4 regions of the Streptomyces odontotermitis genome follow, and region 1 is predicted to be linked to each of the others. Evidence: riboswitches for the same ligand, from Rfam matches in the RefSeq annotation. Region 1 holds a riboswitch; each other region holds the start of a gene.

Evidence for each region. A riboswitch is a leader RNA that binds a small molecule or an ion and turns the genes downstream of it on or off. The one in region 1 is predicted to bind cyclic di-AMP.
Region 2: linked by a shared signal. The riboswitch ahead of ACQB60_RS13075 (transglycosylase family protein) and the one ahead of ACQB60_RS39105 (M23 family metallopeptidase) in region 1 are both predicted to bind cyclic di-AMP.
Region 3: linked by a shared signal. The riboswitch ahead of ACQB60_RS39460 (C40 family peptidase) and the one ahead of ACQB60_RS39105 (M23 family metallopeptidase) in region 1 are both predicted to bind cyclic di-AMP.
Region 4: linked by a shared signal. The riboswitch ahead of ACQB60_RS42565 (M23 family metallopeptidase) and the one ahead of ACQB60_RS39105 (M23 family metallopeptidase) in region 1 are both predicted to bind cyclic di-AMP.

Annotation. Positions count from the first base shown of each region.
Region 1 is NZ_JBNJLS010000023.1:154,189-161,097, reverse strand. It holds gene ACQB60_RS39110 (GntR family transcriptional regulator) at 1-545, opposite strand, end outside; gene ACQB60_RS39105 (M23 family metallopeptidase) at 789-1,577, opposite strand; cyclic di-AMP (ydaO/yuaA leader) riboswitch at 1,590-1,753, opposite strand; gene ACQB60_RS39100 (M16 family metallopeptidase) at 1,946-3,328, opposite strand; gene ACQB60_RS39095 (M16 family metallopeptidase) at 3,376-4,719, opposite strand; gene ACQB60_RS39090 (DNA gyrase/topoisomerase IV subunit A) at 4,956-6,909, shown strand, end outside.
Region 2 is NZ_JBNJLS010000003.1:517,944-524,852, reverse strand. It holds gene ACQB60_RS13090 (DUF501 domain-containing protein) at 1-16, opposite strand, end outside; gene ACQB60_RS13085 (FtsB family cell division protein) at 92-571, opposite strand; gene eno (phosphopyruvate hydratase) at 670-1,950, opposite strand; gene ACQB60_RS13075 (transglycosylase family protein) at 2,314-3,039, opposite strand; cyclic di-AMP (ydaO/yuaA leader) riboswitch at 3,045-3,237, opposite strand; gene ACQB60_RS13070 (transglycosylase family protein) at 3,431-4,513, opposite strand; gene ACQB60_RS13065 (cytochrome P450 family protein) at 4,659-5,990, opposite strand; gene ACQB60_RS13060 (tetratricopeptide repeat protein) at 5,987-6,909, opposite strand, start outside.
Region 3 is NZ_JBNJLS010000024.1:66,161-73,069, forward strand. It holds gene ACQB60_RS39450 (ATP-dependent Clp protease proteolytic subunit) at 1-365, shown strand, start outside; gene ACQB60_RS39455 (hypothetical protein) at 373-678, shown strand; cyclic di-AMP (ydaO/yuaA leader) riboswitch at 1,061-1,228, shown strand; gene ACQB60_RS39460 (C40 family peptidase) at 1,232-1,702, shown strand; gene ACQB60_RS39465 (DUF6328 family protein) at 1,804-2,376, shown strand; gene ACQB60_RS39470 (LysE family translocator) at 2,315-2,950, opposite strand; gene ACQB60_RS39475 (LysR family transcriptional regulator) at 3,050-3,955, shown strand; gene ACQB60_RS39480 (ATP-binding protein) at 3,987-4,421, opposite strand; gene ACQB60_RS39485 (helix-turn-helix domain-containing protein) at 4,715-5,575, shown strand; gene ACQB60_RS39490 (DUF397 domain-containing protein) at 5,585-5,809, shown strand; gene ACQB60_RS39495 (8-amino-7-oxononanoate synthase) at 5,876-6,909, opposite strand, start outside.
Region 4 is NZ_JBNJLS010000029.1:75,522-82,430, reverse strand. It holds gene ACQB60_RS42575 (PrsW family intramembrane metalloprotease) at 1-407, shown strand, start outside; gene ACQB60_RS42570 (aldo/keto reductase) at 418-1,362, opposite strand; gene ACQB60_RS42565 (M23 family metallopeptidase) at 1,578-2,663, opposite strand; cyclic di-AMP (ydaO/yuaA leader) riboswitch at 2,675-2,822, opposite strand; gene ACQB60_RS42560 (PP2C family protein-serine/threonine phosphatase) at 3,044-4,327, opposite strand; gene ACQB60_RS42555 (MFS transporter) at 4,604-5,869, opposite strand; gene ACQB60_RS42550 (PLP-dependent cysteine synthase family protein) at 5,866-6,909, opposite strand, start outside.

The sequences.
Region 1 (6,909 bases):
CGGGCCACCGCGTCGACGATCGCCGCGTGCTCGGCCCAGGACTCGGCGGGGGCGGCCGGCGGCTCCACCACGTACATCCAGGCGATCTTGTGCCGCAGCTGGGTGAGCAGCGCGGTCAGACCCGGGCTGCCTGACGCCTGCGCGAGCGTCTCGTGGAACCAGCCTCCCAGGGAGCGCAGATCCTCGCTCTGGCCCCGCCTGGCGCGCTCCTGGCCGAGCCGCACGAGGCCGCGCAGCACCTTCAGGTGCGCCTCCGTGCGGCGCTGGGCGGCCCGGGCGGCACCCAGCGGTTCGAGCAGCATGCGGATCTCCAGGAGGTCGGCGGCCTCCTGCTCGGTGGGTTCGGCGACGCACGCGCCCGCGTGCCTGCGCGTGACGACGAAGCCCTCGGCCTCCAGGGTGCGCAGCGCCTCGCGTACGGGGACGCGGGAGACTCCGTAGCGGCGCGCGAGCAGCTCCTCGGTGAGCCGGCCGCCCCGTTCGTAGACACCCGAAACGATGTCGTCCCGAATGGCCGTGCATACCGAGTGCGCGGGAATGCGCATGACCGGACCTCCGCCTTAATCCCCGAGAAACGCGGTCGATTGACGCTCGCTCGTCAACTCTATTGCAGAGCCGCGGAATTTCCGATGGCGGCCGGGAATCCATGGATTTCTTTTGGCCAAGGCTCCCGAGGCCCGGGGCCGGGGACTGGGGGCCAGGGACTGGGGACTGGGGGCCGGGAACGGCGAAGCCCCGGCTCGCGGTGGGCGAGCCGGGGCTTTCGGGTGCGCGGTGGGCGTGAGCCGTCAGACACCGACGCCGTGCGAGCGGAGGTAGGCGACGGGGTCGATGTCCGAGCCGTAGTCCGGGGAGGTGCGGGCCTCGAAGTGGAGGTGCGGCCCGGTGACGTTGCCGGTCGCTCCGGAGAGACCTATCTGCTGTCCCGGGGTGACCGTCTGGCCGACGGAGACACCGATGGAGGACATGTGTCCGTACTGGGTGTACGTGCCGTCGTTCATCTTGATCACGACGTTGTTGCCGTAGGCGCCGCCCCAGCCGGCCTCGACGACGGTGCCCGCGCCGACGGAGTGGACCGACGTGCCGGACGCGGCGTGGAAGTCGATGCCGGTGTGGCTGCCGGAGGACCACAGGCCGCTGCTCGCCTTGTAGGCGGTCGAGACGTACGAGCCGGCGATCGGGGAGACGAAGCGGTTCAGGCGCTTGCGCTCGGCCTCGCGGGCGGCGCGCTCCTTGGCCTCGCGCTCCTTCTTGGCCTTCGCCTCGGCAGCACGCTTCGCTTCGGCGGCCTTCTTCTTGGCGGCCTCTTCGGCCTTCTTCGCGGCAGCGGCGGCGTCGGCGGCTTCCTTCTGAGCGGTGGCCTGCGCGTCGATGCTGTCGGCGAGCGAGTCGCCGACGGAGATGGCCTGGGTGAAGCCGGTGTGCTCGACGGGCGCCTCGTCGGCGGCGAGCGCCGGAGCGGCGAGCCCTCCGATGACACCGGTCGTGGTGATCGCGGCGACACCCGCTACTTGCGCGGTCGTACGGGTGAGACGGCTCGGACGACGGTGCTTCCCGGTGGCACGGGTGAACGCCATGAAGCGGCTGATCCTTTCCTTCCCTCTCGCCTACCGGGTTAGCTGACGGGTTCGGAGCAGGAAGGTCTCCTACGGACCCCTCGCCTCGCGGCAAGGTGCCCGATTCACCCCAGGGGGACATGTGGGTCCCCGGCTCCCCTGGCTCGCGCCGTACGGGGACTCGGCGATGGCTGTCCGGTGCCGCGGGTGCGGCGTGCTGCGTGACGAACAGTCGGACCGACGCTAAACGGGACATCTTTCAATCGACAAACAGAAGACGGCTTTTGTAGCGCACGCCACAGGGCAGACAGGCAACCTCTCTACTAATTCGGACATATGAGGACCCCGGTGACATGTCCTGTCACCGGGGTCCGGAACCGCTCGTTCATCTAGCCCGTGACAACCGTCACTTCACCGATCCCGAGGGCCTTGACGGGTTCCTCGATCTGCGCGGCGTCCCCGACGAGCACGGTCACCAGGCGGTCCTGCGGGAAGGCGCTCACGACGGCCGCGGTGGCCTCCACGGTGCCCGTCGCGGCCAACTGCCGGTACAGCTGGGCCTGGAAGTCGTCCTGGAGGTGCTGCTCGACCTGGTCGGCGAGCGTGGCCGCGACGGCCGCCGCCGTCTCGTACTTGAGCGGGGCGACCCCCACCAGGTTCTGCACGGCGACGTCGCGCTCGGCGTCCGTGAGGCCCTCGGCGGCGAGGGTGCGCAGGACCTTCCACAGGTCGTCGAGGGCCGGGCCGGTGTTCGGCGTGTCCACGGAGCCGCTGATGGCGAGCATGGCGACGCCGCCGGCCCCCTCCGAGGACGAGGGCGCGGTCGAGCGCAGCACCTGGCTGAACGCCCGCACTCCGTAGGTGTATCCCTTCTCCTCGCGCAGGACCCGGTCCAGACGCGAGGTGAGGGTGCCGCCGAGGCAGTACGTGCCGAGGATCTGGGCGGCCCACACGCGGTCGTGCCGGTCGGCGCCGACGCGGCCGATGAGGAGCTGCGTCTGGACGGCTCCGGGGCGGTCGACGATGACCACGCGGCCGGTGTCGTCGGCGCTCACCGCCGGCACGGGGTACGGCTCGGCCGTGTCGCCCGTCCAGGCGCCCACGGTGTCCGCGAGGAGCGCGTCGAGGTCCGTCCCGGAGAGGTCGCCCACGACGACGGCGGTCGCCGTGGCCGGGCGAACGTGCTTCTCGTAGAAGGCGCGTACCGCCGCCGAGTCGATGCCGGAGACCGTCTCCTCGGTGCCCTGACGGGGGCGCGACATGCGCGAGGTCGCCGGGAAGAGCTGCCGGGAGAGCTCCTTGGCGGCGCGCCGGGCCGGGTTCGCGGCCTCGTGCGGGATCTCGTCCAGGCGGTTGCGGACGAGGCGCTCGATCTCGCTGTCCGCGAAGGCGGGGGCGCGCAGGGCGTCGGCGAGCAGTCCGAGGGCCTTCGGAAGGCGGGAGACGGGCACTTCGAGGGAGACGCGCACGCCGGGGTGGTCCGCGTGCGCGTCCAACGTCGCGCCGCAGCGGTCCAGTTCGGCGGCGAACTCCTCGGCGGAGTGCTTGTCGGTGCCCTCGGCGAAGGCCCGCGCCATGATCGTGGCCACGCCGTCGAGTCCGGCGGGCTCGGCCTCCAGGGGCGCGTCGAGGTGGATCTCGACGGCGACGACCTGCTGGCCGGGGCGGTGGCAGCGCAGCACCGTCAGGCCGTTGCCCAGGGTGGCGCGCTCGGGGGCCGGGAAGGCCCAGGGCTTGGCCGTGCCCGCCTGGGGCTGCTGGTGGAACTCCATCGTGGCGAGCGGTGCGGACTGGGTCGTGGTGTGCGGTGCGGACTCGGTCACTTCGCCGCCTCCTCTTCCTCTGCGGCCTCGTCGGCGGCGGACACGGGTTCGTACACGAGCACCGCGCGGTTGTCGGGGCGCAGGCGGGCCTTGGCGACCTCCTGGACCTCCGCCGCGGTGACGTCCAGGACCCGCTGCACGGCGGTGAGCGCCAGCTGCGGGTCGCCGAACAGGACGGCGAATCTGCACAGTTCGTCGGCGCGGCCCGCGACGGTGCCGAGCCGGTCGAGCCACTCGCGCTCCAACTGCGCCTGGGCGCGCTCCATCTCCTCGGCGGTGGGGCCCTCCTCGGCGAAGCGGGCCAGCTCCTCGTCGACGGCGGCCTCGATGACGGGGACCTCGACGTCTCCGGAGGTCTTCACGTCCAGCCAGCCGAGCGAGGGCGCCCCGGCGAGGCGCAGCAGACCGAAACCGGCGGCCACGGCCGTGCGGTCGCGGCGCACCAGCCGGTTGTAGAGCCGGGAGGACTCGCCGCTGCCCAGGACCGTGAGCGCCAGGTCGGCCGCGTCGCACGCGCGCGTGCCGTCCTGCGGCAGCCGGTAGGCGGCCATCAGGGCGCGCGCCGGGACCTCCTCCTCGACGACCTCGCGCAGCTCCTTGCCGATGCGCTCCGGAAGGCTGCCGTCACGGGGCGGCTGCTTGCCGTCGTGCCCGGGGATGGAGCCGAAGTACTTCTCGACCCAGGCGAGCGTCTGCTCCGGGTCGATGTCGCCGACGACGGACAGGACGGCGTTGTTGGGCGCGTAGTACGTACGGAAGAAGTTCCGCGCGTCCTCCAGGGTGGCCGCGTCCAGGTCGGCCATCGAGCCGATCGGCGTGTGGTGGTACGGGTGGCCCTCCGGGTACGACAGAGCGGTGAGCTTCTCGAAGGCCGTGCCGTACGGGACGTTGTCGTAGCGCTGGCGGCGCTCGTTCTTGACGACGTCCCGCTGGTTCTCCATGGACTCTTCGTCGAGCGCGGACAGGAGCGAGCCCATCCGGTCGGCCTCCAGCCACAGCGCGAGCTCCAGCTGGTGCGCGGGCATGGTCTCGAAATAGTTGGTGCGCTCGAAGCTCGTCGTCCCGTTCAGGGACCCGCCCGCGCCCTGCACCAGTTCGAAGTGGCCGTTGCCGTGCACCTGGTGGGAGCCCTGGAACATCAGGTGCTCGAAGAGATGCGCAAGGCCCGTACGCCCCTTGACCTCGTGGCGGGAGCCGACGTCGTACCAGAGGCAGACCGCGGCGACCGGGGTCAGGTGGTCCTCGGAGAGCACCACGCGCAGGCCGTTGGCCAGCCGGTGCTCGGTCGCTGTCAGGCCGCCGGAGCCGGCCTCGGCTGTGGCCGTGTGACCCATGGGCATGTACGTCCCTTCGATCGCGAGATCTCAGCAAGTGATGGAGTCAAGAGATGCAGTCCTGCCACTGTATGCAAGCCCGCTGACACCTGACGAAGTTCCCGCTCCGCCCTCGGCGTAGTCGCCCGTGACAACGCCGTGAGCCCGGGTCGTGGTCGGCGATGTCAGTGGGACGGTCCACAATGGTCCGCGTCAGATCCCGTACATGCCCCGGCAGAATCTGTGAAGGAGCCGCAGCAGCGATGGCCCGCCGCAGCACGAAGACCCCGCCGCCCGACGACTTTGAGGAGAAGATCCTCGACATCGACGTCGTCGACGAGATGCAGGGCTCCTTCCTCGAGTACGCCTACTCGGTCATCTACTCCCGCGCCCTGCCGGACGCGCGGGACGGCATGAAGCCCGTCCAGCGCCGCATCGTCTACCAGATGAACGAGATGGGTCTGCGCCCCGAGCGCGGCTACGTCAAGTGCGCCCGCGTCGTGGGCGAGGTCATGGGTAAGTTGCACCCCCACGGCGACGCCTCGATCTACGACGCCCTGGTGCGCATGGCCCAGCCCTTCTCCATGCGCCTGCCGATGGTGGACGGCCACGGCAACTTCGGCTCGCTCGGCAACGACGACCCGCCGGCCGCCATGCGGTACACGGAATGCCGCATGGCCGACGCCACCTCCCTGATGACGGAGTCGATCGACGAGGACACCGTCGACTTCACCCCGAACTACGACGGCCAGGAGACCGAACCGGTCGCCCTCCCGGCCGCCTACCCGAACCTGCTGGTGAACGGCTCGTCGGGCATCGCCGTCGGCATGGCGACGAACATGCCGCCGCACAACCTCGGCGAGGTCATCGCCGCCGCCCGCCACCTGATCAAGCACCCGGGCGCCGACCTCGAGACGCTGATGAAGTTCGTCCCGGGCCCCGACCTGCCCACGGGCGGCCGCATCGTCGGCCTCTCCGGCATCAAGGACGCGTACGAGTCGGGCCGCGGCACCTTCAAGACCCGCGCCACGGTCTCCGTGGAGAACGTGACGGCGCGCCGCAAGGGCCTCGTCGTCACCGAACTGCCGTTCACCGTCGGCCCGGAGAAGGTGATCGCCAAGATCAAGGACCTGGTCGGCTCGAAGAAGCTCCAGGGCATCGCCGACGTCAAGGACCTCACCGACCGCGAGCACGGCCTGCGCCTGGTCATCGAGATCAAGAACGGCTTCGTGCCGGAGGCCGTCCTGGAGCAGCTCTACAAGCTGACTCCCATGGAGGAGTCCTTCGGCATCAACAACGTCGCGCTGGTGGACGGCCAGCCCCTCACCCTCGGCCTCAAGGAGCTCCTCGAGGTCTATCTGGACCACCGCTTCAACGTCGTGCGCCGGCGCAGCGAGTTCCGGCGCGGCAAGAAGCGCGACCGCCTGCACCTGGTCGAGGGCCTGCTCGTCGCCCTCCTGGACATCGACGAGGTCATCCGCCTCATCCGCTCCAGCGAGAACAGCGCGCAGGCCAAGGAGCGCCTGATGGAGCGCTTCTCCCTGAGCGACGTGCAGACGCAGTACATCCTCGACACCCCGCTGCGCCGCCTCACCAAGTACGACCGCATCGAGCTGGAGTCCGAGCGCGACAAGCTGAACGCGGAGATCGAGGAGCTGACCCGCATCCTGGAGTCGGACGCCGAGCTCCGCAAGCTGGTCTCCTCCGAACTGGCCGCGGTGGCCAAGAAGTTCGGCACGGAGCGGCGCACGGTCCTGATGGAGTCCTCCGGCGCCCCGGCCCCCACCGCGTCCCTCCAGGTGGCGGACGACCCGTGCCGCGTGCTCCTGTCCTCGACGGGCCTGCTGGCGCGCACGGCGAACGGCGACCCGTTCTCCGAGGGCGACAGCAAGCGCACCAAGCACGACGTGATCGTCTCGGCGGTGCCCGCGACGGCGCGCGGCGAGGTCGGCGCCGTGACCTCGGAGGGCAGACTGCTGCGGCTCGCCGTGGTGGACCTGCCGCAGCTTCCGGAGACGGCGGCCGCGCCCAACCTCTCCGGTGGGGCGCCGGTCTCGGAGCTGCTCTCCTTGGAGGCGGACGAGAAGCTGATCTGTCTGATGACGCTCGACGAGTCCTCTCCGGGCCTCGCGCTCGGCACGGAGCAGGGCGTGGTCAAGCGCGTGGTCCCCGACTACCCCTCGAACAAGGAGGAGTTGGAGGTCATCACCCTCAAGG
Region 2 (6,909 bases), on a different contig from region 1:
GCGGCGGGGTGTCCATGCCTGTCTTTCGCCTGTCTGCTGTTCTTGGGTGAGCGGAGGGAGCGGGATGAGCGGGAGTGAGTGACGGGAGCGGTCACTCGTCGTCGGTGCGGTCGGCCTTGTCCACGCCGTCCCACACGTTCGAGTACCAGGGGCGGTCCGACGAGCCCTGCTCGACGCGCGACGGCTTCGCCGCGTCGGGGTCGATCACGATGAAGCCGGTCTCCCCCGGACGCACGTAGTGCAGCCGCTCCCGGATGCGCTGCTCCGCGTACGCGTCGTCCTGCCAGCGGGCCTTCTCGTCGCGGAGCCGCTCCACGGCCGCGCGGTGCTCGGCCTGCTCGCGGCGCTGCTCCGCGATGTCGGCGCGCTGCGAGACGTACTGCCTTATCGGGTAGGCGAGGGCGACGACCAGGGAGCAGACCACCAGCACCAGGAGCGCGGCGCGGCCGGTGAGCCGCGAGCGGCGGGCCTGGCGCTTGGTCTGGGAGCGGTAGACGCGGGCCGCGGTCTGCTCGCCGAGCACCCGCAGCCGCGCCGCGGTGGAGAACCGGTCCCGGTCCTTCACGGCCATGTCTTCCGCCTCCCCTGTACGTGCGGACGTCCCCGCACACGGTACGGGACCGAGTACGGGGACGTACGTACGACGGGCTAGCGCGTAGCCCCGGGGGATCAGCCCTTGAAGCGCGGGAAGGCCGAGCGACCCGCGTACACCGCGGCGTCGTCGAGGATCTCCTCGATGCGCAGGAGCTGGTTGTACTTGGCGACGCGCTCGGAGCGGGCCGGGGCGCCGGTCTTGATCTGGCCGCAGTTGGTGGCGACGGCCAGGTCGGCGATGGTGACGTCCTCGGTCTCGCCGGAGCGGTGGGACATCATGCACTTGAAGCCGTTGCGCTGGGCCATCTCGACGGCGTCCAGCGTCTCGGTCAGCGAGCCGATCTGGTTGACCTTGACCAGCAGGGCGTTGGCCGAGTTCTCCTCGATGCCGCGGGCCAGGCGCTCCGGGTTGGTGACGAACAGGTCGTCGCCGACCAGCTGGACCTTCTCGCCCAGCTTCTCGGTGATGACGTTCCAGCCGGCCCAGTCGTCCTCGAACAGCGGGTCCTCGATGGAGACGAGCGGGTACGCGGAGACGAGCTCCTCGTAGTACTCGGTCATCTCGGCGGCCGAGCGGGACTTGCCCTCGAACTCGTACTTGCCGTCCTTGTAGAACTCGGACGCAGCGACGTCGAGCGCGAGCGCGATCTGCTCGCCGGGGACGTAGCCGGCCTGCTTGATGGCCTCGAGGATGAGGTCGAGCGCGGCGCGGTTCGACTCCAGGTTCGGGGCGAAGCCGCCCTCGTCGCCCAGGCCGGTCGACAGACCCTTGTCCTTCAGGACCTTCTTGAGGGTGTGGTAGACCTCGGCGCCCCAGCGCAGGGCCTCGGAGAAGGACTCCGCGCCGATCGGGGCGATCATGAACTCCTGGATGTCGACGTTCGAGTCGGCGTGCGACCCGCCGTTCAGGATGTTCATCATCGGGACGGGCAGCAGGTGCGCGTTCGGGCCACCGAGGTAGCGGAACAGCGGCAGGTCGGACGCCTCGGAGGCGGCGTGCGCGACGGCGAGCGAGACGCCGAGGATGGCGTTGGCGCCGAGCGAGCCCTTGTTGTCGGTGGCGTCCAGGTCGAACATGGCCTGGTCGATCAGGCGCTGCTCGGTGGCGTCGTAGCCGACGAGCTCCGGGCCGATCTGCTCGATGACGGCGAGGACGGCCTTCTCGACACCCTTGCCCTGGTAGCGGTTGGGGTCACCGTCACGGAGCTCGATGGCCTCGAAGGCACCGGTGGAGGCGCCGGACGGGACAGCAGCACGACCCGTGCTGCCGTCGTCGAGGCCGACCTCGACCTCGACCGTGGGGTTGCCTCGGGAGTCCAGGATTTCCCGGGCTACGACGACGTCGATGGACGGCACGAGCATCTCCTTCTGGGATGTGACGCGAGTACGCGCGGTACGCGGGGTCGCTTTGGCCCTGCGCCTCCTGAGCCTAACGGGCTCCGGAGCTTCGGCCAGCCGACCGCCCGCCTCCTGGGACGAACAGGGGCCCAAATACCTTGGAATCAGGGCGTAAGCCCATCTTCTCTACTCGCTAGTAGCGAACACGGGGCCGACATGGGGATCGGCATGGGTTCGGCATGGAGATCGGCATGGGGGCCGGGCAGGGGTCCGGACACGCCCCCGCCCCGGTGCGTACGGGGGATACGCGCACCGGGGCGGGGAGCCCGTGGGGACGGGGTGTGCCCTGCGGCAGGTCAGGGCGGGGTGGGGCAGTCAGCCTCAGCTGAGGTGCAGCTGCTGGCCCGGGTAGATGAAGTCGGCGTCGTCGATGATGTCGCCGTTGAGCTTGTAGACCTTCTGCCAGCCGCCCTTGACGTGGTGCGACTCGGCGATCTTGGAGAGCGTGTCGCCCTTCTTGACCTTGTACTCGCCGTCGCCCTTCTTGACCGTCTTGCCGGTCGGGGTCTCGACGGTCTTCTTCGAGTCGGACTTCGGGGCGGTCTGCTGCGGCTGGGCCTGCGACTTCTGCTGCTGCGGGGCCTGCTCGGTGCGCTCGGCCTGCGGCTTCGGCTGCGGCTTCGGGGCCTGCTGCTGCGGCTGCTGCTGCTCGGCGGAGCCGCCACCGCTGTACGAGGCGTTGGAGAGGCCGACGCCACAGCTCGGCCAGGCACCCTTGCCCTGACCCGCGAGGACCTTCTCGCCGATCTCTATCTGCTGGGCCTTGGACGCCTTGTCGGCGGTGGGCGCGTACTTGGTGCCACCGTAGGCGGCCCAGGTCGACGGCGAGAACTGCAGGCCGCCCTGGTAGCCGTTGCCGGTGTTGATGGACCAGTTGCCGCCGGACTCGCACTGGGCGACGGCGTCCCACTCGGCGCCGGTGGCGGCGGAGGCGGAGCCGGCCGCCATCAGCGGGGCGGCGGCGGCGACGCCGGTGACGCCGGCGAGCGTGACGACGCGGGTGGCCTTGGACGGACGACGGTGCTTGCCCTTGCTGGAACGCAGCATGAGTTAGATCCCCTCACCGACGCCTGCGAGGTGAGCTGTCGGGTTCGGGCCAGTGAGTGCCCGGCCGCGCTTCCTTGAGCGCGACTTAACCCCTAGCCGTTCCCAACCCCGTCCGGCGGCTCCTGTGTTGAGCCGCCGTCCGGGTGGGCCCGGCGCAAACCTTGGGTCCCCCGCTCCTGCCTACGGCGCTTGACGCGACGACTGTTCCCGTCCGGCGGTTGGCAGGATTCGGCGTACCGACCGGCGGGGCCCGCAGTGGCGAGCGGTGATGACCGTAGGCACGCGATCCCCGGAATTTCAAAGACGATCAGGGCTTCTGAGACCCATCTCTCACTCGCGCCAAACCGGACATTTACGAATAAGGAGGCCGGGTGCCTACCGTCAACTTCCCTTACTTTTCGCCCAGATCGAGGCGCTGACCGGGAAGGATGAGGTCCGGGTCGGCTCCGACGGCCTTCTTGTTGCCGTCGTAGAGAGCGGGCCATCCGCCGTGCACGTCAAGGTCGTCGGCGATCGCCGAGAGGCTGTCCCCGGGGCGGACCGTGTAGGTGCCGTCGGCCGCGTCCTTGTCACGCGACTGCCCGCGGGAGGCGTGGCGCCCCGAGCGGTCCTTGGCGCCGTCGTGGGCCCCCTCGTCGGCGTGGCCGCCGCGGTGGCGGCCACCACTGGAGGGTGCGGAGTCGGACGGGTCGGGCGCGGGAGTGGCCTGGTCGCCGCCGGGGGAAGTGGGCCCGTCCTGGCCGGACTTGTCCGGGTCCTCGCTGCCGCTGCCGCTGCCGGAGGGCTTGGACGGGGACGGCTCGGCACCGTCGTCCGAGGGCTCGGAGGCACCGTCGGACGGCTCGGCGGAGCCCTCGGAGGGCTTCGAGGCGTCGTCGGACGGCTTGGACGTCTCGTCCGTGTTGCCCGGCTCGTCGTGATTCTTGTCTCGGGAGGGACCGCCGGTTCCGGGCGTGTCGCCACCGTCGCTGCCGCTGTCGCTACCGCTGCCGCCGTCGCCGGGGGCCTCCGAAGAGGGGTCGGACGGGGCGTCAGACGGGCCGGAGGAGTCGGTGGGCTCCGGAGTGGGAGCGCCCGGGTCGACGTCCGGGGCGGTGCCGTCCTGGGTGAGTCCGGCCACCGCGGAGCAGCTCGGCCAGGCGTCGGGGCCCTGGTCCTCCAGCACCTTCTCGCCGACGGCGATCTGCTGGGAGCGGCTGGCCTGGTCGGCGCTCGGCGCGTAGTCGAGACCGCCGTAGTTCTCCCAGACCTCCTGCGAGAACTGCAGCCCGCCGTAATAGCCGTTGCCCTCGTTGGCGCTCCAGGAGGCACCGCTCTCGCACTCCGCGAGCCGGTCCCAGGTCGCGGCGTCCGCGGCGCTCGCGCTGGTGGCGCCGAGCAGCGGGATGGCGATGGCAGATCCGGCGACCCCCGCCGCGACGACGAGAGCAGGGGCCTGACGGGGGCGACGGTGACGACCGTTCCCGGAGAGCATGCGCGTGCCTTTCCGTGGCTGCCGTGACGCGGGACGCCACGGTCGCGGGTGGTGCCGCGATGACTGGTGAACGTAGCGGGACTCGAACGCTTGTCACAAGTCGATGCAGCGGAGATCACGTGAAAGTCACAGCCCTGACGGAACGTCAGCTTCCGTCGCTTCCGGCCGAGTTCTCCGGGGGCGTGAACTTCACCGGCAGCGTGCGCAGTCCGCGCATGATGAGCCCGCCGCGCCAGCGCAAATCGGCAGGTTCCGCCGCGAGCCGCAGGTCGGGCAGGCGCGTGAGCAGGGTGGCGAGCGCCCGCTGTCCCTCCAGCCGGGCGAGGGGCGCGCCGAGGCAGTAGTGGATGCCGTGCCCGTACCCGAGGTGCTGGTTGTCGGTGCGCGCGAGGTCGAGGGTGTCGGGCCCTTCGAAGCGCTCCGGGTCCCGGTCGGCGGCGGCGAGCACGACGAGGACGGGGTCGCCGACGGCGATGCCCTGGCCGCCGATGGTCACGGGCTCGGTGGCGAACCGCCAGGTGGCGAGCTCCACCGGGCCGTCGTAGCGCAGGAGTTCCTCGATGCCGGTCTCGAGCAGCGCGGTGTCGCCCCGGTCGAGGGAGGACTGCAGGAGGGCGCGCTGCTCGGGGTGGGTGAGCAGGGCATACGTGCCGTTGCCGATGAGATTCACGGTCGTCTCGAACCCGGCGAACAGGAGGATGAAGGCCATCGCGGCGGCCTCGTTCTCGGTGAGGTGCTCGCCGTGGTCGGAGGCCCGGATGAGACCGGAGATCAGGTCCTCGCCGGGTGTCGGCTCGGCGGGGAGCGTGGCGCGTTTGCGGTGGATGAGTTCGGCGAGATAGCCCCGCATCTTCTTGACCGACCGCGCGACCCCGCCCCGCGGCCCGCCCCCGTGCCGGATCATCATTCCCGCCCAGTCCCGGAAGTCGTCCTGGTCCTCGCGCGGGACGCCGAGCAGGTCGCAGATGGCGTAGATGGGGAGCGGGAACGCGAAGTCGTGGATGAGGTCGGCCTCGCCCTCGGCCGCGAACCGGTCGATGAGCTGGTCGGTCAACTCCTGCACGCGCGGAGCGAATTCGGCCACGCGGCGCGGGGTGAACGCCTTCGAGACGAGGCGGCGCAGCCGGGTGTGGTCCGGCGGGTCGATGTTGAGCAGGTGCGTCATCAGCTCGGCCTTGCGCTCCCCCGGGATGCCGGTCTTGCCCTTGGCGTGCGAGGGCTCGGCGTGGTGGTCCGGGTTCTTGGAGAGCCGCTGGTCGGCGAGGGCCTGCTTCGCGTCCGCGTACCGGGTGACCAGCCATGCCTCGACGCCGCTGGGGAGGGTCGCCTTGTGTACGGGGGCGTGGGTGCGGAGCCAGGCGTAGGCGGGGTAGGGGTTGGTGGCGAATTCCCAGGTGAAGAGTTCCGGGGTGCCGGGGGACTCCGGGTTCTCGGGCGTCGCGGGTGTTCGGGGCGTCGGGGTAGAGCTGTCGGTCACTCCTCGACCGTATCCGGAGCAGGGGGCGGCTCGAACGCGCCGATGTCCTTGCCTGCCTGGTAGTGGCCGCGGGTGGCGGCTCGCTGGAGCCACTCCTTGCGGATCGCGGGGTTCTTCATGAGGCAGCCCATCCGATAGGCGGCTTCGGGATCGCCGCCTGCGTCTCCCTTCTTGTAGAGGGCGCGCGCGGCCTTGATGTCTCCCTGCCCCGCCTTGAGGACGCCGAGGGCGGTGGCGGCAGGGGCATGACCGGCGTCGGCGGCCCGGGTGAGGAGCTGTTCGACCTCGGGGTCGAGGCCGCGTGTGGCGGCGAGGAGCAGGCCGAGGCTGTGGGCAGCGAGGGTGCCCCCCGCCTCGGCCGCGTGGCGGTACCAGGCTTCGGCCTCGTCGGGGCGGCCGTGGTCGCGGAGGAAGTCGGCGATGCGCAGGGCGGCGACTCCGCCGCCGCCGCTGCGCCATGCCGTGAGGTAGTGCCGCAGAGCCTCGGCTTCGCGGCCCGGGGTACCGGCGATGAGGTCACCGAGGGCCACCGCGTTGCCACGTCGCTCCGCGGCGGTCGGCGTGAGGATCTCCTCGGCGCGGGTGCGGTAGTGGCGGGCGAGCCTGGCGGCCGCCCACGCGCTGCCGTTCGCGGTGGAGCGCTCCAAGTAGGTGAGGGCCTCGTCCGCCTTCCCCTGCTTCTGGAGCACCGCGGCGAAGTCGTCCATCGCGTCCGCGTGCCCCCGGTCGGCGGCCGCACGCAGCCACGATTCGTTCTCGTCCCCGTCAAGGAGCACGTGGGTCAGGTCGTACGCGGCATCCCTGTCCCCGGCCCGCGCGCGAGCGCGCAGCACCGCAATCAGCCCGTCGAGCACCGCACGCTCCTCCGGGGAGCCGCTGGCGGTCTCGTTGTACACGTCCCACCGCAGCTCGTCCGCGA
Region 3 (6,909 bases), on a different contig from region 1:
GCGACGTGGAGACCGTCTGCCTGGGCCAGGCCGCCGGTACCGCCGCTGTCCTGCTGGCGGCGGGCACGCCGGGCAAGCGGTCCCTGCTGCCCGGCTCCCGGGTCCTGATCCACCAGCCGACGGTCACCGAGCCGATCCAGGGGCAGACCTCGGACCTGGTGATCCAGGCCGACGAACTGCTGCGCACCCGCGCCCTCTTGGAGGAGCTGCTGGTCCGGCACACCGGTCAGAGCCCCGAGCGGGTCGCCGCCGACATCGAGCGGGACAAGATCCTCGACGCGCACGAGGCCGTCGCGTACGGGCTCGTGGACCGGGTCGTACCGGGCCGCCGGGGCGCGCAGGACTCCGCGCCGGGCGCGAGGTGAGCCGCGCATGCTCCCCGAACTGCCGCCGCTGCCCGCCCTGACGCGCGCCGAGGGCGAGTTGATCGACCGCTACCTGGAGGCCGTGGACCTCCTCGGCCGCATCAACCCGGCCCGCTCCACCACCACGTACGGCGGACTCCGCGCCGCCCAGGCGCTGGTCAGCAAGGCGACCCAACTGCGGGACGCGCTGGCCCTGATGCACCAGCGCGGCGAGAGCGAGGTGCACGCCACGACGCTCGCCCAGGCCCTGCGGGTGCTGGACGGCGAACGGCGGTCACAGCGCGTCACCGTTCCGCCACAGTCCGGGGGTTGAGGGCCCGCCGGCGGCCGGCGCGCGGCCCATCGAGCGCCGCGCGCGCCGCGCCGCACCGTCCGGTCGCGGCGTGAAACGGACCAGACGTGGTCCCCCGATCAGCGTAGGCGGGCCTCGGTCCGGACGCGGTCCAGAGTTGCGCAAGGTTTGTACGCGCGCACCGGAATACGTGATTCCGGTGCTGGTCGAGCGATGCTCTGCCGTCGCGCCGATTTCCCCCATTCACCGCTGTCCACCCGAACAGGTCAGTCGTGAGGAGCCTCACAAACTGCCGATTCGGCTCGGAATTCTCGGGGTTGACGGGTCAAGATCCCTTTCGACGACAAGCCCCCGCCACCGCGGCGGGGCGGTCCGGGCGGACGCCGAGTCCTGCCGCTGCCCGGATGACCGGTCGACGAAGAATGCATCGGCAGGAGTGGAGGACCCAGGCACGACGGGCCACCGGGCTTGATCCGGACGGCCCTTGGGGTGAAGCCGCACACCGCGGCCGGGCAACTTCGCCAGCCCGAATCCGACAGGTCATCCTTCACAGGCGGTTGACGAAGGGTTGCGCATGACTGCGCTGAATCGTGTTCCGTTGCTCACCAGGGCCGGCGCCGCGTCGGCACTGACGCTCGCGGCGGTGGGCGGGACCATCGTGGCTCCCGGCCTCGCAAGCGACGCACAAGCGGCTACGCACGCATCGAAAGCGCTCAAGGTAGCGGCCTCCAAGAAGGGCTCTCCGTACCGCTATGGAGCGGTCGGACCGCACCGGTTCGACTGCTCGGGCCTGACGCTGTACTCGTTCAAGAAGGCCGGCAAGAAGCTGCCGCGCACCGCCGCGCAGCAGTACAACAAGACCCGCCACATCTCGAAGTCCCGGCGGGCCCCCGGCGACCTCGTGTTCTTCCACTCGGGCCGGAGCGTCTACCACGTCGGGATCTACGCCGGCGGCGGCAAGATCTGGCACTCGCCGAAGACGGGTGACGTGGTGCGGAAGCAGAAGATCTGGACCAAGAGCGTCTGGTACGGCAGGGTGCGCTGACCCCCGGCCTCCCGGCCCTTCGGCCCTGCGGAACCGCAGATCCCTGGATCTGCGGTTCCCCTGCCACGGTTGAGGCGGGCGGGCGCGGCTACTCGTGTGCCATGCCCGCCCGCCACCTCTGTACGGACCGCAACGAGACGCCTCTTCAGCGGGCCGACCGCAATTTCTCCGAGCTGCTCCAGGAGTTGAGGGTCACCCAGACCGGCGTCCAGATCCTCTTCGCGTTCCTGCTGTCGCTCGCGTTCACTCCGCGCTTCCCGTCGCTCGACACCGTGCAGCGCGGCACGTACGTCGCCACGCTGCTGCTCGCGGTGCTGGCCGCCGCCCTCTTCACGGCGCCCGCCGCCCTGCACCGCGCCCTGTTCCGGCAGGGTGCCAAGCCGCTGGTGGTACGGGTCTCCTCCCGGCTCGCCGGGGTCGGCATGGGCGTGCTCGTGCTCGCCCTCGGCGGGGCGGTGCTGCTCGTGGTCGACGTGACGGCGGGCCGGGCGGCCGGGGTGGGCGCGGGCGCGGGGACGCTCCTGGTGTGCGGCGCGCTGTGGGGCGTGCTGCCGCGTCTGGTGCGGCGCGCGGGCCGCTCGTCGCGGCCGGTCCGCCAGGGATCGGTGCGCCTCAGCCGAGGAGCGGTTCACACAGCAGGGCCAGACCGAGGGCGGCGAGCGCGGTGCCGGTGAGGCCCTCGATGGCGCGGGCGGTGCGCGGCCGCCGCAGCCAGGTCCCGAGCCGGTCCACGAGGAGGGCCACCACCTGGAACCACAGCACGGCGAGTGCCACCACGATCGCCGCGAGGAGCAGGGTGCGGGGCATCGCCGGGCTGCCGTCGGGCACGAACTGCGGCAGCACGCTGAGGAAGGTGAGCGACGCCTTCGGGTTCAGGGCGTTGGTGAGGAAGCCCTCGCGCAGCCCGCCCCGCACGTCCGCCACCGCCACGGCGTCCGGAGCCTCTGCCCGCGTCGTCCCGCGCGTCCGCACCCACCCTTCGAGCGCCCGCACCCCCAGGTACAGCACATAGGCGCCGCCCACCAGTTGGAGCGCGCGGAACAGCGCCGGTACGGACGCGAGGACCGCCGCGACCCCCGCGACCGCGAGTGCCGTGTGCACGAGCAGCCCGGCCGCGATGCCGAGCGCGCAGACGGCGCCGGCGCGGCGGGAGACGAGGGCGTGCCGCACCACGACGGCGAAGTCGGCGCCCGGCATGGCGACGAGCGCGGCGGCGAGGCCGGTGAAGGCGAGCAGTTGAGCGTCCATGGGCCCAGCGTGCCTGGACCGGGTCTTCAGCAGGTATGTGGAATATCCTGGGTCTGGCTTAAGCAGACGTTTAGGCTCAGCACGGCCGAGGAGAGTCCCGTGTACGACCCGACGCGCCTCGCCGCCCTCGTCGCCGTCTCCGAGGCCGGTTCGATCACCCGGGCCGCCGAGCGCCTCGGCTACACCGTGCCCGCGCTCTCCCAGCAGCTCGCCAAGCTCGAGCGGGAGGCGGGCGCCGCCCTGTTGGTGCGCCACCACCGCGGGGCGCGGCTGACCGGTGCGGGCGAGCTCCTTCTCGCGCGGGCCCGGCGGGTGCTCGACGAGATGGAGCGGGCGCGGCACGAACTGGCGCAGGTGGCGGGGCTCTCCGGCGGGCGGCTCCGGCTCGGCACGTTCACGACCGCGGGCATCCATCTGCTGCCGCCCGCCCTGACCGCGTTCCGGCGCGCCCACCCGGACGTGGAGCTGACCGTCACGGGCTATGAACCGCCGCTCGGCATCGCGGCGGTGGCGGAGGGTGCGGTGGACCTCGCCCTCACCCACTTCTACCAGCCGGCGGAGCCACCGCAGTTGCCCGCCTCGCTGGGCCAAGAGACCGTCCTGGTCGAGGAGTTGGTCCTGGTGACCGCGCCGGGGCACGTGCTGTCGAGCGGGTCCGCGCGGCTGCCGCTGGCCGAGCTCGCCGGGCAGCCGCTGATCAGCATGGCGCCCTCGCACCCGTACCGGACGGTGGTGGAGTCGGCGCTCGCCCGCGCGGGCGCCACGCCCTCCGTCCGCGTCGAGACGCCCGGGTACGCGCTGGTGAGCGCCCTGGTGAGTGCGGGGCTCGGCGTCGCCGTCGTACCGGAGATGGTGGCGCGGACGGCGCCCGCGCCGGTCGGGGTGCGGGCCCTCGAGCCGGGCGATCTGCGCCGCGTCATCTCGGTGGTGTACCGCGCCGACGAGCCGAGCCCCGCGACGGACACGTTCCGGGCCCTGCTGCGCAGCGCGTTCGGGCGCCCCTGAAAAGGGGCGATGGCGATGGTCGACTGCGCGCTCAGCTCTGGACCGTGGCCGGGGTCCAAGGGAGGCTGATCCAGACCGTCTTGCCGCCCTCGGACGTGGGCTGGACGGTGAGCTTGCCGCCGCACTCGGCGGTGAGCCAGCGGATGATGACCATGCCGCGGCCGTTGTCCTGCTGGACGGCGGCGGGCAGCCGCTTGGGGTAGCGGGGGTGGCTGTCGGTGACGCCGATGCGCAGTCGCTCGTCGCGGTCGAGTTCGAGGTCGACGGTGAAGGTGGGTGACTGGCCGAAGGTGTGCTGCACGGCGTTGGTCGCGAGCTCGGAGACGATGAGGCGGACCGTGTCCGCGGTCTCGCCGTCGCTCGGCAGCCCCCAGTCGGTCAGAACGTTTGAGACATGTTTGCGGGCCGCGGAGACCGAGGCAGGATCGCTCGGCAGAGTGACGGTTGCTTCTTGATGGTCTGCCATGGCGTCGCTGTCCCTTTCCCACCGGGCCCGGACGCCGACGCATGACGGATGGCTTCGAGGACGGCCCCGGACTGGTGCTTCGGCCAGCCTGCCACTCTCGTGCCGTTCACGCGTGGCGATCCACCGAGATGTGCATATATCTGTCGCTCAAAGCGGTGAACTCTGCTACGGCCGACCGTATTTGGGCACCAGACTGGCGCTTCCTCCACGGTCGCCGGGAACACTCGACCGTACCGCCGGTCCGGGCCGAAATGGAGCCATGATGAGCCGGATGGAGCCGGAAGGAGACGGCCATGCAGTACGGACCCGCGGTGCGCCGCCGCAAGCTCGGTGCCGAGCTGCGCGCGCTGCGCCAGGAAGCGGGGCTCACCAGCGGCGAGGCCGCCACCCGCGTCGGCTGGCACCAGTCGAAGGTGAGCCGCATCGAGACCGGGCGCAGCGGCGTGAAGCCGGACGACATGCGCCTGCTCCTCGAGGCGTACGAGGTGAAGGACCCGAACCTGCGCGAGCTGCTCGTGGCGCTCGCGGGCACCGGTGACGAGGGCGGGCGCCACCACTGGTGGCACGCCTACCGGGGGCTGCTGCCGCCCGCGTACCGGGACTTCATCAGCCTTGAGTCACAGGCGAGTTGGGTGCGGACGCTGGAGACCTCGGTGGTGCCGGGGCTGCTGCAGACCGAGGACTACGCCCGCGCGGTGACCCGGGCGGCGCTCGACGGACTGCCGGACGCGCAGGTGGACGCCCTGGTGGAGGTGCGCATGGCGCGCCAGGACGTGCTGAGCGCGCCGGTGCCGCTGCGGCTGAGCGTCGTCCTGGACGAGGCGGTGCTGCGCCGGATGGTCGGTGGGGAGCGGGTGCGCAACGGGCAGTTGAGGCGGTTACTGGAAGCGGCCGAAATGCCGCATGTACGGATTCAGGTCCTTCCGTTCGCCGCCGGAGAGCACGGTGGGCTCATCGGGCCTTTCGTTATTTTCTCATTTCCGAACATTGCTGATCTGGATGTGGTTGTTCTCGACCATTTGACGAGTAGCCTCTATCTCGAGCGGAAAGAAGACCTCCAGGCATACACCGATGCCTTCAACTCGGTGACCGCTCAAGCACTTTCGCCCGAGGAATCAACGGATTTCATCGCCGGGATAGGCGACGGCGCGTAAGGAGGCACCATGACCGCACTGCCTCGGCACGTACGTTCCAGCACGGCGCTCCGGGGTGCGCTGTGGCGGCGCAGCAGCCACAGCAATGGCATGAACAACTGTGTCGAGACCACCCAGCTCACCACCGGTGCGCTGACGGGCCAGGTCGCCGTGCGCGACTCGAAGGACACGGCGGGGCCCGCCCTGCTGTTCCCCGCCGCCAGCTGGGAGGAGTTCGTCAACTCCCTTGGGTAGGGGGGTGGTTGATCAGATACTTGTTGAACAGGTACCTGTTGAAAAGGTACTTGTCGAACAGGTACTTCAGGGTGCACTGCGGCTGATCACCCGTACGGCGTCGGCGATCTGCGTCTCGTCGAGGTCGGCGCGGGCGGTCAGCCGCAGTCGCGAGATGCCGTCCGGCACCGACGGGGGCCGGAAGCACCCCACGGCGAGCCCCTGGGCCCGGCACTCCGCCGCCCAGCGCACGGCCGCCTCCGGCGACGGCGCCCGTACGGACACGACGGCGGCGTCCGGTCGCACCGCCAACAGCCCCTCGCCCGTGAGCCGTTGATGCAGCTCGGCGGCGACCGCGCGGGCCCGCGCGGCGCGTTCGGGCTCCCGGCGCAGCAGGCGCAGGGCGGCGAGCGCGGCGCCCGCCGCCGCCGGGGCGAGACCCGTGTCGAAGATGAACGTGCGGGCCGCGTTGACCAGGTGGTCGATGACCTTCGCGGGGCCGAGGACCGCGCCGCCCTGGCTGCCGAAGGACTTCGACAGGGTGACGGTGGCGACCGTGTCGGCCGCCCCGGCGAGCCCCGCCGCCTGCACCGCGCCGCGCCCGCCCTCGCCGAGCACCCCGAGGCCGTGTGCGTCGTCGACGATCAGTCCGGCGCCGAACTCCCGGCAGGCGGCGGCCAGTTGGGCGAGCGGGGCCGCGTCGCCGTCGACGGAGAACACCGAGTCGGAGACGACGACGGCCGGGCCCGCGTGGGTGCCGAGCGCCTTGCGGGCCGCGTCCGGGTCCGCGTGCGGTACGACCTGGGTGGCGCCCCGGGCGAGCCGGCAGCCGTCGATGAGCGAGGCGTGGTTGTCCGCGTCCGACACGATCAGGGAGCCGTGCGGGGCGAGCGCCGTGACGGCGGCGAGGTTCGCCGCGTACCCGGAGGAGAGCACCAGGGCCGACTCGAAGCCGCAGAACTCGGCGAGTTCTTGCTCCAGTTGGGCGTGCAGCTCGGTCGAGCCCGTCACCAGGCGGGAGCCGGTCGCGCCGCCGCCCCAGCGCCGGGCCGCCGCGGCCGCGCCCTCGGTCACCTCGGGGTGGCGGGCCAGGCCCAGGTAGTCGTTGCTCGCGAGGTCGA
Region 4 (6,909 bases), on a different contig from region 1:
TCGCCCGCGACTACGCGGCCCACACCTTCGGCAAGCAGGCGGCCCGCACGGTCGCGCAGTACGAGGCGCACGCGACGTCCCTCGCGTTCCTGCGCCACCGGGGCCGCCGCGGCCGGGCGGGCGCCGACTTCGTCGTACGGGAGCGGGAGTTGCTGCACGCGCTCTGGGAGCGCCGCGAGGTGGCCCGCCCCGCCCTCGCGTACGCGGCACAGGCCACGGCGCCGGTCCGGGTGCCGCCGCCGCACGGGCTGCCGGTGCAGGGCGCGCCGTACGGGATGCCGGTGCACGGCGCACCGTACGGGTTCCCCGCGCAGGGCGGCCCCCCGTACGGATACCCGTACGGGCAGCCGACGGCGCCCCACCCCTCGTACAACGACCCGGCCCACAACCCCTACCGGGGCGGCTGAAGGGCCTCGCTCAGGCGCTTGCCTCCGTGAGCCGCGCGACCTCAGCCTCCGTCAGCTCCAGGTCCGCCACCGCGAGCAGCGCGGGCAGCTGCTCCACCGTGCGCGCCGAGGCGATGGGCGCCGCCACGGTGGGCCGGGCGGCGAGCCAGGCGAGGGCGACCGTCGCGACCTCGGCGCCGCGGTCCAGGGCGATCTCGTCGAGGGCGGCGAGCACCTTCGTGCCGCGCTCGGTACCGACGTGCTTGCCCGCGCCCGCGGCCCGCTGGCTCTCCACCGTCGTGCCGGGGCGGTACTTGCCGGTGAGGAAGCCGGAGGCGAGCGCCCAGTAGGGGACGGCGGCCAGGCCGGCGCGGGACGCGACCTCCTGGAGCGGGCCCTCGTAGGTGTCGCGGGAGACGAGGTTGTAGTGCGGCTGCAGCGCCACGTACCGGGCGAGGCCCTCGCGGTCGGAGAAGTCCAGGAACTCCTGGAGCCGCTCGGGGGAGATGTTCGACGCGGCGATCTCGCGGACCTTGCCCGCCGTCACCAGCTCGTCGAGCGTGCCGATGATCTCCTCGACCGGGACGTCCGGGTCGTCGTAGTGCGTGTAGTACAGGTCGATGTAGTCGGTGCCCAGGCGGCGCAGGGAGGCGTCGGCGGCGGCCTTGATGGTGTCGGCGCGCAGGCCCAGGTACTCGGGGTGGCGGGAGACCTTGGTGGCGATCACGACGTCGTCGCGCCTGCCGCGCGCCCGCAGCCAGTTGCCGATGACGGTCTCGGACTCGCCGCCCTTGTTGCCCTCCACCCACGCCGAGTAGGCGTCGGCGGTGTCGATGAAGTTGCCGCCCGCGGCGGTGTAGGCGTCGAGCACCGCGAAGGACTGCGCCTCATCGGCAGTCCAGCCGAAGACGTTGCCGCCGAGGGAGAGAGGGAAGACCTCGAGGCCGGAAGAGCCGAGCGTGCGAAGAGAAGTCATGCTCCGTCAACGCCCTTACGGATCAGGGAATTCCATGCTCCGTACACTCTTCTCGGCCGTTCGCGGGCGTGCCGGACCGGCAGCCCTGACGTCGGGGGGTTGCCGCCAGGACCGCCGGGGATCAGGAGTGAGTACCGCTCACGGATGACCGCTCGCTGCCCACCGCACACCGCTCACCGCATGCCGCTCACCGCATGCCGCATGCCGCCGCGGTGTCAGGGAGTGAGGCCCTTGTCACGGAGCCAGGCGGCGGGGTCGACACCGGTGGACTGGCCGCCCGGGTGGACCTCCAGGTGCAGGTGCGGCCCGGTCACGTTGCCGGTGGCGCCGACGCGGCCGATGACGTCACCGGTGCGGACCTTCTGCCCGGCGCTGACGTTGAGCGAGGACTGGTGGCAGAACCACAGCTCGGTGCCGTCGTCCAGCTCCAGGACCGTGCGGTAGCCGTACGCCCCGGCCCAGCCCGCTTCCTTGATGGTGCCGGAGTGGATGGCCTTGATCGGGGTGCCCGTGGGGGCGGCGAAGTCGAGGCCCGTGTGGTAGCCGGAGGACCACATGGAGCCGGGCTGCCCGAAGGTGCCGGTGACGGTGTACGAGGCGACGGGGAGCGTGTAGCTCTTCGCGAGCTTGGCGAGGCGCTCGGCCTCCGCCTTGCGCTTGGCCTCCTCGGCCTTGCGCCTGGCCTCTTCGGCCGCCTTCTTCTTCGCGGCGGCGACCTTCGCCTCGGCGGCGTCCTGTGTGGCCTTGGCCTCTTCGTTGGCCTTCTTCACGGCGGCCGCCTCGGCCGCCGCCTGGGCCTTGTCGTCGACCTGGTCCTGCTGGTTCTCGGCCTGCTGCATGATGCGGGCGCGCAGTGCCTCGCCCGCGTCGGTGGTGCCCTGCTCGGCGTCCTGAGTGGTGACACCGGCGCCGGTGAGCGGGGCGGCCGCGGGGCCGGAGGGCTCGGACGAGTCCGAGTCGGATATCAAAGAGCCCACGCCGGGAAGGGACTTGGCCTCCGGCAGCGAGTCCTTGACCGCGTCCACGCCCGGTATGTCGGGCATCGATATCGCGACCGGCGACTTGCCGTCCTGCGCGGTGGCGATGCCGCCCGCGCCGACAGCGGCTATGACGCCGACGCCGAGGACCGTGGAGCTGCGGGCGAACCCGCCGCCCTTCTTGTGCACACGGTGCCTGCCGCGGACGGGGCGGACGGAGTCCTCGGTCGGATTCCACTCCTCCCAGGATTCCTCGTCGTACCCGCCGAAGTCGTCGTCATTCGGCACGTACACGGCTTGGGGGGCAGGCCGGTTGGACGCCACTGGGGCGCACTCCTTTCCTTCCTTCTCGCCTACCGGGTTAGCTGACGGGTTCGGAGCAGGAAGGTCTCCTACGAACATCTGGCACGGAGGCACAGATGCCCGATTCACCCCAAGTTGGTGGTTCCCCGGCTCCCTTGCGGGATTAGGCGTGTGCGCACGGAGCCGACTCGTGTGCCGGCTGGGACGACCGCGCTGCGTTATCGAACGTTAATAGACACCCGTGCGTGATTCCAAGCTGTTCCCACTGATCATTAACGCCTTTGGCCCGTACTTATTGGGACACCGGGGTCCGGACCAGGGCGAGTTGACCGCAGGATTTTGCCCACCGGACCTTCACATTCCACTGACGTTCTGTCAGTTGTTGAGCGGAGGGGCGCCGTTCAGTCACGGGGGGTGACAGAGCCCCCTCCGTCAGCAGCGGCGGGGCCCTCCTCGGCCGTGGCGGAGCCGTCCTCGGCCGGGGCGGAGCCCTCCTCGGCCGTCGGCCTGCGCACCGCGAGCAGCGCCATGTCGTCCGTCGCCCCGCCCCCCGTGTGCTCCCGCACCTCCTCGGCGAGCGTCGCGAGGAGCGTGTGCGGGCCCTCGGGGCCGGCGAAGATCCGGCCGCCGAGCCGGGCCGCCGGGTCGTAGAACTCCCCGTTCGCGTCCCGCGCCTCCGACAGGCCGTCCGTGTAGAGCAGCAGCGTCGAGTCGGGCGCGAACTCCGTCTCGTCCGCCCGGTCCGGCCAGCTCCCCAACTCGCCCATGCCGAGCGGCAGCGCGGGCTCCGACGGCGAGAGCACACACATCCGCCCGTCCCCCCGGAGCACCAGCGGCTCCGGGTGCCCCCGGTTGATGACCCGTACGACGTCCCGGCCGCGCGGGATCTCCGCGAGCACGGCGGTGGTGAACCCCTCGAAGGCGTCGAGCCCGTCGCGCCGCGTGCCCTCCCGGGCGAGGGCCCGCTCCAGGCGCTGCGCCACCGCCTCCAGGGTGCTCTCCTGCTCGGCGGCCTCCCGGAAGGCCCCGATGACGACGGCGACGGCGGCCACCGCGCCCATCCCCTTGCCGCGCACGTCCCCCACGATGAGCCGCACGCCCTGCGGGGTGTCCTGCACCGCGTACAGATCGCCCCCGATGAAGGCGTCGGCCTGCGCGGCCTCGTAGCGGGCGGCGATGTCGAGCCCGCCGATCCGGGCGTCCGGCAGCGGCAGGACGGCGCGCTGGGTGGCCTCCGCGATGGAGCGGGCGGAGGCGAGCTGGGCGTCGCTGCGCCGGACGACGCGGTTGATGACGAGGGCGAGCACCGCGACGGTCGCCACGGTGAGCAGCTCGGTGACGGCCTCGACGTCGGTGGTGGTGTTGTTCTTGAGGTGCAGCGAGACGACGGCGGCGAGGGAGCCCGCGCAGATGAGGGCGGTGCCGAGCAGCGAGTAGAAGGGGGCGGCGATCAGCGGGGCGGCCGCGAAGAGCGGGGCTGCGGTGAAGCGGGGCGGCGTCGAGAGGTCGAAGACGACACCGAAGGCGAGGAAGCAGAGGGGCAGGGCCCGTACGAATGCCTGGACCCGGGTGAGGGCCCCGTCGTCCCCGGTCCCCCGCCCCCCGTCACACGCGTCGCCCCTGCCACCACGGCCACCACTGGCGCCCGTGCCACCACGGCCACCGCCGGCGCCCGTGCCACCCATGCCGCCACGTCTGCCGCCACGTCCGCCTCCCCTGCCTGCGCCGCTGCCGCCTCCTCGCTGCCCCACCGCTCGTCTCCTGCCAGGTCCGCGGCCACGCCCGATGGCCTGCCCATGTCCGCGCCTCGTCCAAGGCTTCCCGCAGCGGGGGCGGGGGGCGACCTGATGTGGTCCGACCGGGTTACGGGCCGGGCTGCGGGGGCTGGGGGGCTCTTGGGCTTACGGAGGGTGGGGCGCCCCCGTCGCCACGCGGCCACCCCACCTCCCCGGCTCACCCGGCTACGCCACCGTCGTCACCACCGGAGCCAGCCGCCCCGACCGGGCGAGCCCCCGCAGCGCCACGGTGCAAGCACCGCCGACCCCGGCCAGGGTCAACCACGGCAAGGCGGGCAGCTCACGCCCCGCGTCCAGGAGCGCGCCCATGCCGAGGTTCCCCAGCGTGATGCCGATCCCGCACACCGTGTTGTAGAGGCCGTAGTGGGTGGCCACCCACCGGTCCCCGGCGAGCGAGACGATGGTGTCCATCTCGAACGGGTAGAGCACCGCGGTCGCCGCGGCGAGCCCCGCCGCACACAGCAGCAGCCCCGCGACCCCCACGTACCCGCTCCCCCCGAGCGCGGGCGGCACGAAGGCGGCGCCCATCAGGCCGAGCCCCGCGACGAGGCACTGCTCCCGGGTCCAGGTCCGCTTGCACCAGTCGGTGATCCTCAACTGCCCGACGAGCGCGACGAGTCCGGAGACCACGAAGAGCGCACTGGTCGCGACGGTGGCCCCGGCGGTGTCGCCGAGGAGCCGCTCCACGGAGAGCGGCAGGGCGAGATAGACCTGGAAGGACAGGACGTACGAGCCGGTCATGGCGAGCGCGAAGAGCCAGAAGGACCGGTTGCCGAGCACGACGCCCCACTGCCCGCGCCCCTCGCCCTTGTCCCCTCCGACGTCCCCTCCGACGTCCCCTCCGACGTCCCGGCCGCGCACCGGCAGCCGCAGCACCTGCACCACCGAGAGCACCGCGAAGAGGACCGCCGACACCGCGCAGGTGAGCCGGAAGTCGACCCCGGTGAGGGCGAGCCCGACGAGCGGCCCGAGCAGGATCCCCGTCTGGTAGAAGACGTTGAACAGCGCGAACGCCTCCACCCGGTTCTCCTGCGACCCGGCCTCGGCGGCCACGTACGCCCGTACCGCCGGATTGAACAGCGCCCCCGCGAGCCCGGTCGCCACCGACGCGGCGATCAGCACGGGCAGCGTGTCCGCGAACGCGAGCGCCCCGAAGCCGACCGTGCGCAGCGCGCACCCGGCGACGATCATCGGCTTGAACCCGAGCCGGTCGGCGAGCGCCCCGCCGACCAGGAACATCCCCTGCTGCGAGAGGTTCCGCACCCCGAGCACGAGCCCCACCGCCCAGGCGGCGAGCCCGAGTTGGCCCGAGAGGTGGGCGGCGAGGTACGGCATCAGCATGTAGAAGCCGAGGTTGATCGTGAACTGGTTGACGAACAGCAGCTGCACGGCGGGCTCGAAGGCCCGCGCCCGCCGCCAGACGGCCATCACCGGGCACCACCCGCAGCACCCGCAGCACCCGCAGCACCCGCAGCACCCGCAGCACCCGCAGCCGAGCCAGAGCCAACACCAACACCGGCACCGGCACCGGCACCGGCACCGGCCTCAGCAGACACGGCAGACACGGCAGACACAGCAGAACCCGTGACCTCCCCGGACCTCCCCGTCCGCCACCGCGACCACCCCGTCACCCACTCCCCGGGCCCGGCCACCTCCTCCGGTGCGTCGGGCACGGCGCCACTCCCCAACAGCCCTTCCCGCACGCAGAATTCATCGCTGAAGACGGAGTCGAAGTAGCGCTGCGGCCCGTCCGGGAAGACCGCCGCGATACGGGTGCCACGCGGCCGCGTCCGGGCCAGCCATCCCGCGACGAGCGCCACCGCCCCCACGCTCCACCCGCCCGTGGCGAACTGCCGTTCCGCGAGCCGCCGCGCGCACCGCACCGCCTCCGCGGGGCCGACCCAGTGCACCTCGTCGAAGGCTCCGTGGTCGACGTTGCCCGGGTGGATGGAGGAGCCGAGCCCCCGCATCAGGCGCGGCCCGGCGGCGAGTCCGAAGATGGTCGAGGCGACGCTGTCCACCCCCACCAGTTCGAGCCCCGGCATCGCGGTCCCGCGCAGCGCCCGCGCGATCCCCGCCGAGTGCCCGCCGGTCCCCACCGCGCACACCAGCACATCGAACTGGCCGAGCTGCCCGGCGAGTTCGGCGGCCAGCTCGCCGTACGCGGCCGGGTTGTCGGGGTTGTGGTACTGGTCCGGGCACCAGGCGGCGCCGCCCATCGAGGGCGCGGCGAGCAGCTCCGCGACCCGGTCGACCCGGGCCTGCTGCCAGCCGCCCTCCCTGCTCGGCTCGCGCACCACGTGCACCTGGGCGCCGTGCGCGAGCAGCATGCGCTCCACGATGGGTTCGAGGCCGGGGTCGGTGACGACGTGCACCGGGTGCCCGTAGTGCACCCCGGCGAGCGCGAGCCCGAGCCCGAGGGTGCCGGACGTCGACTCGACGATGGGCGCGCCGGGCCGCAACTGGCCGCG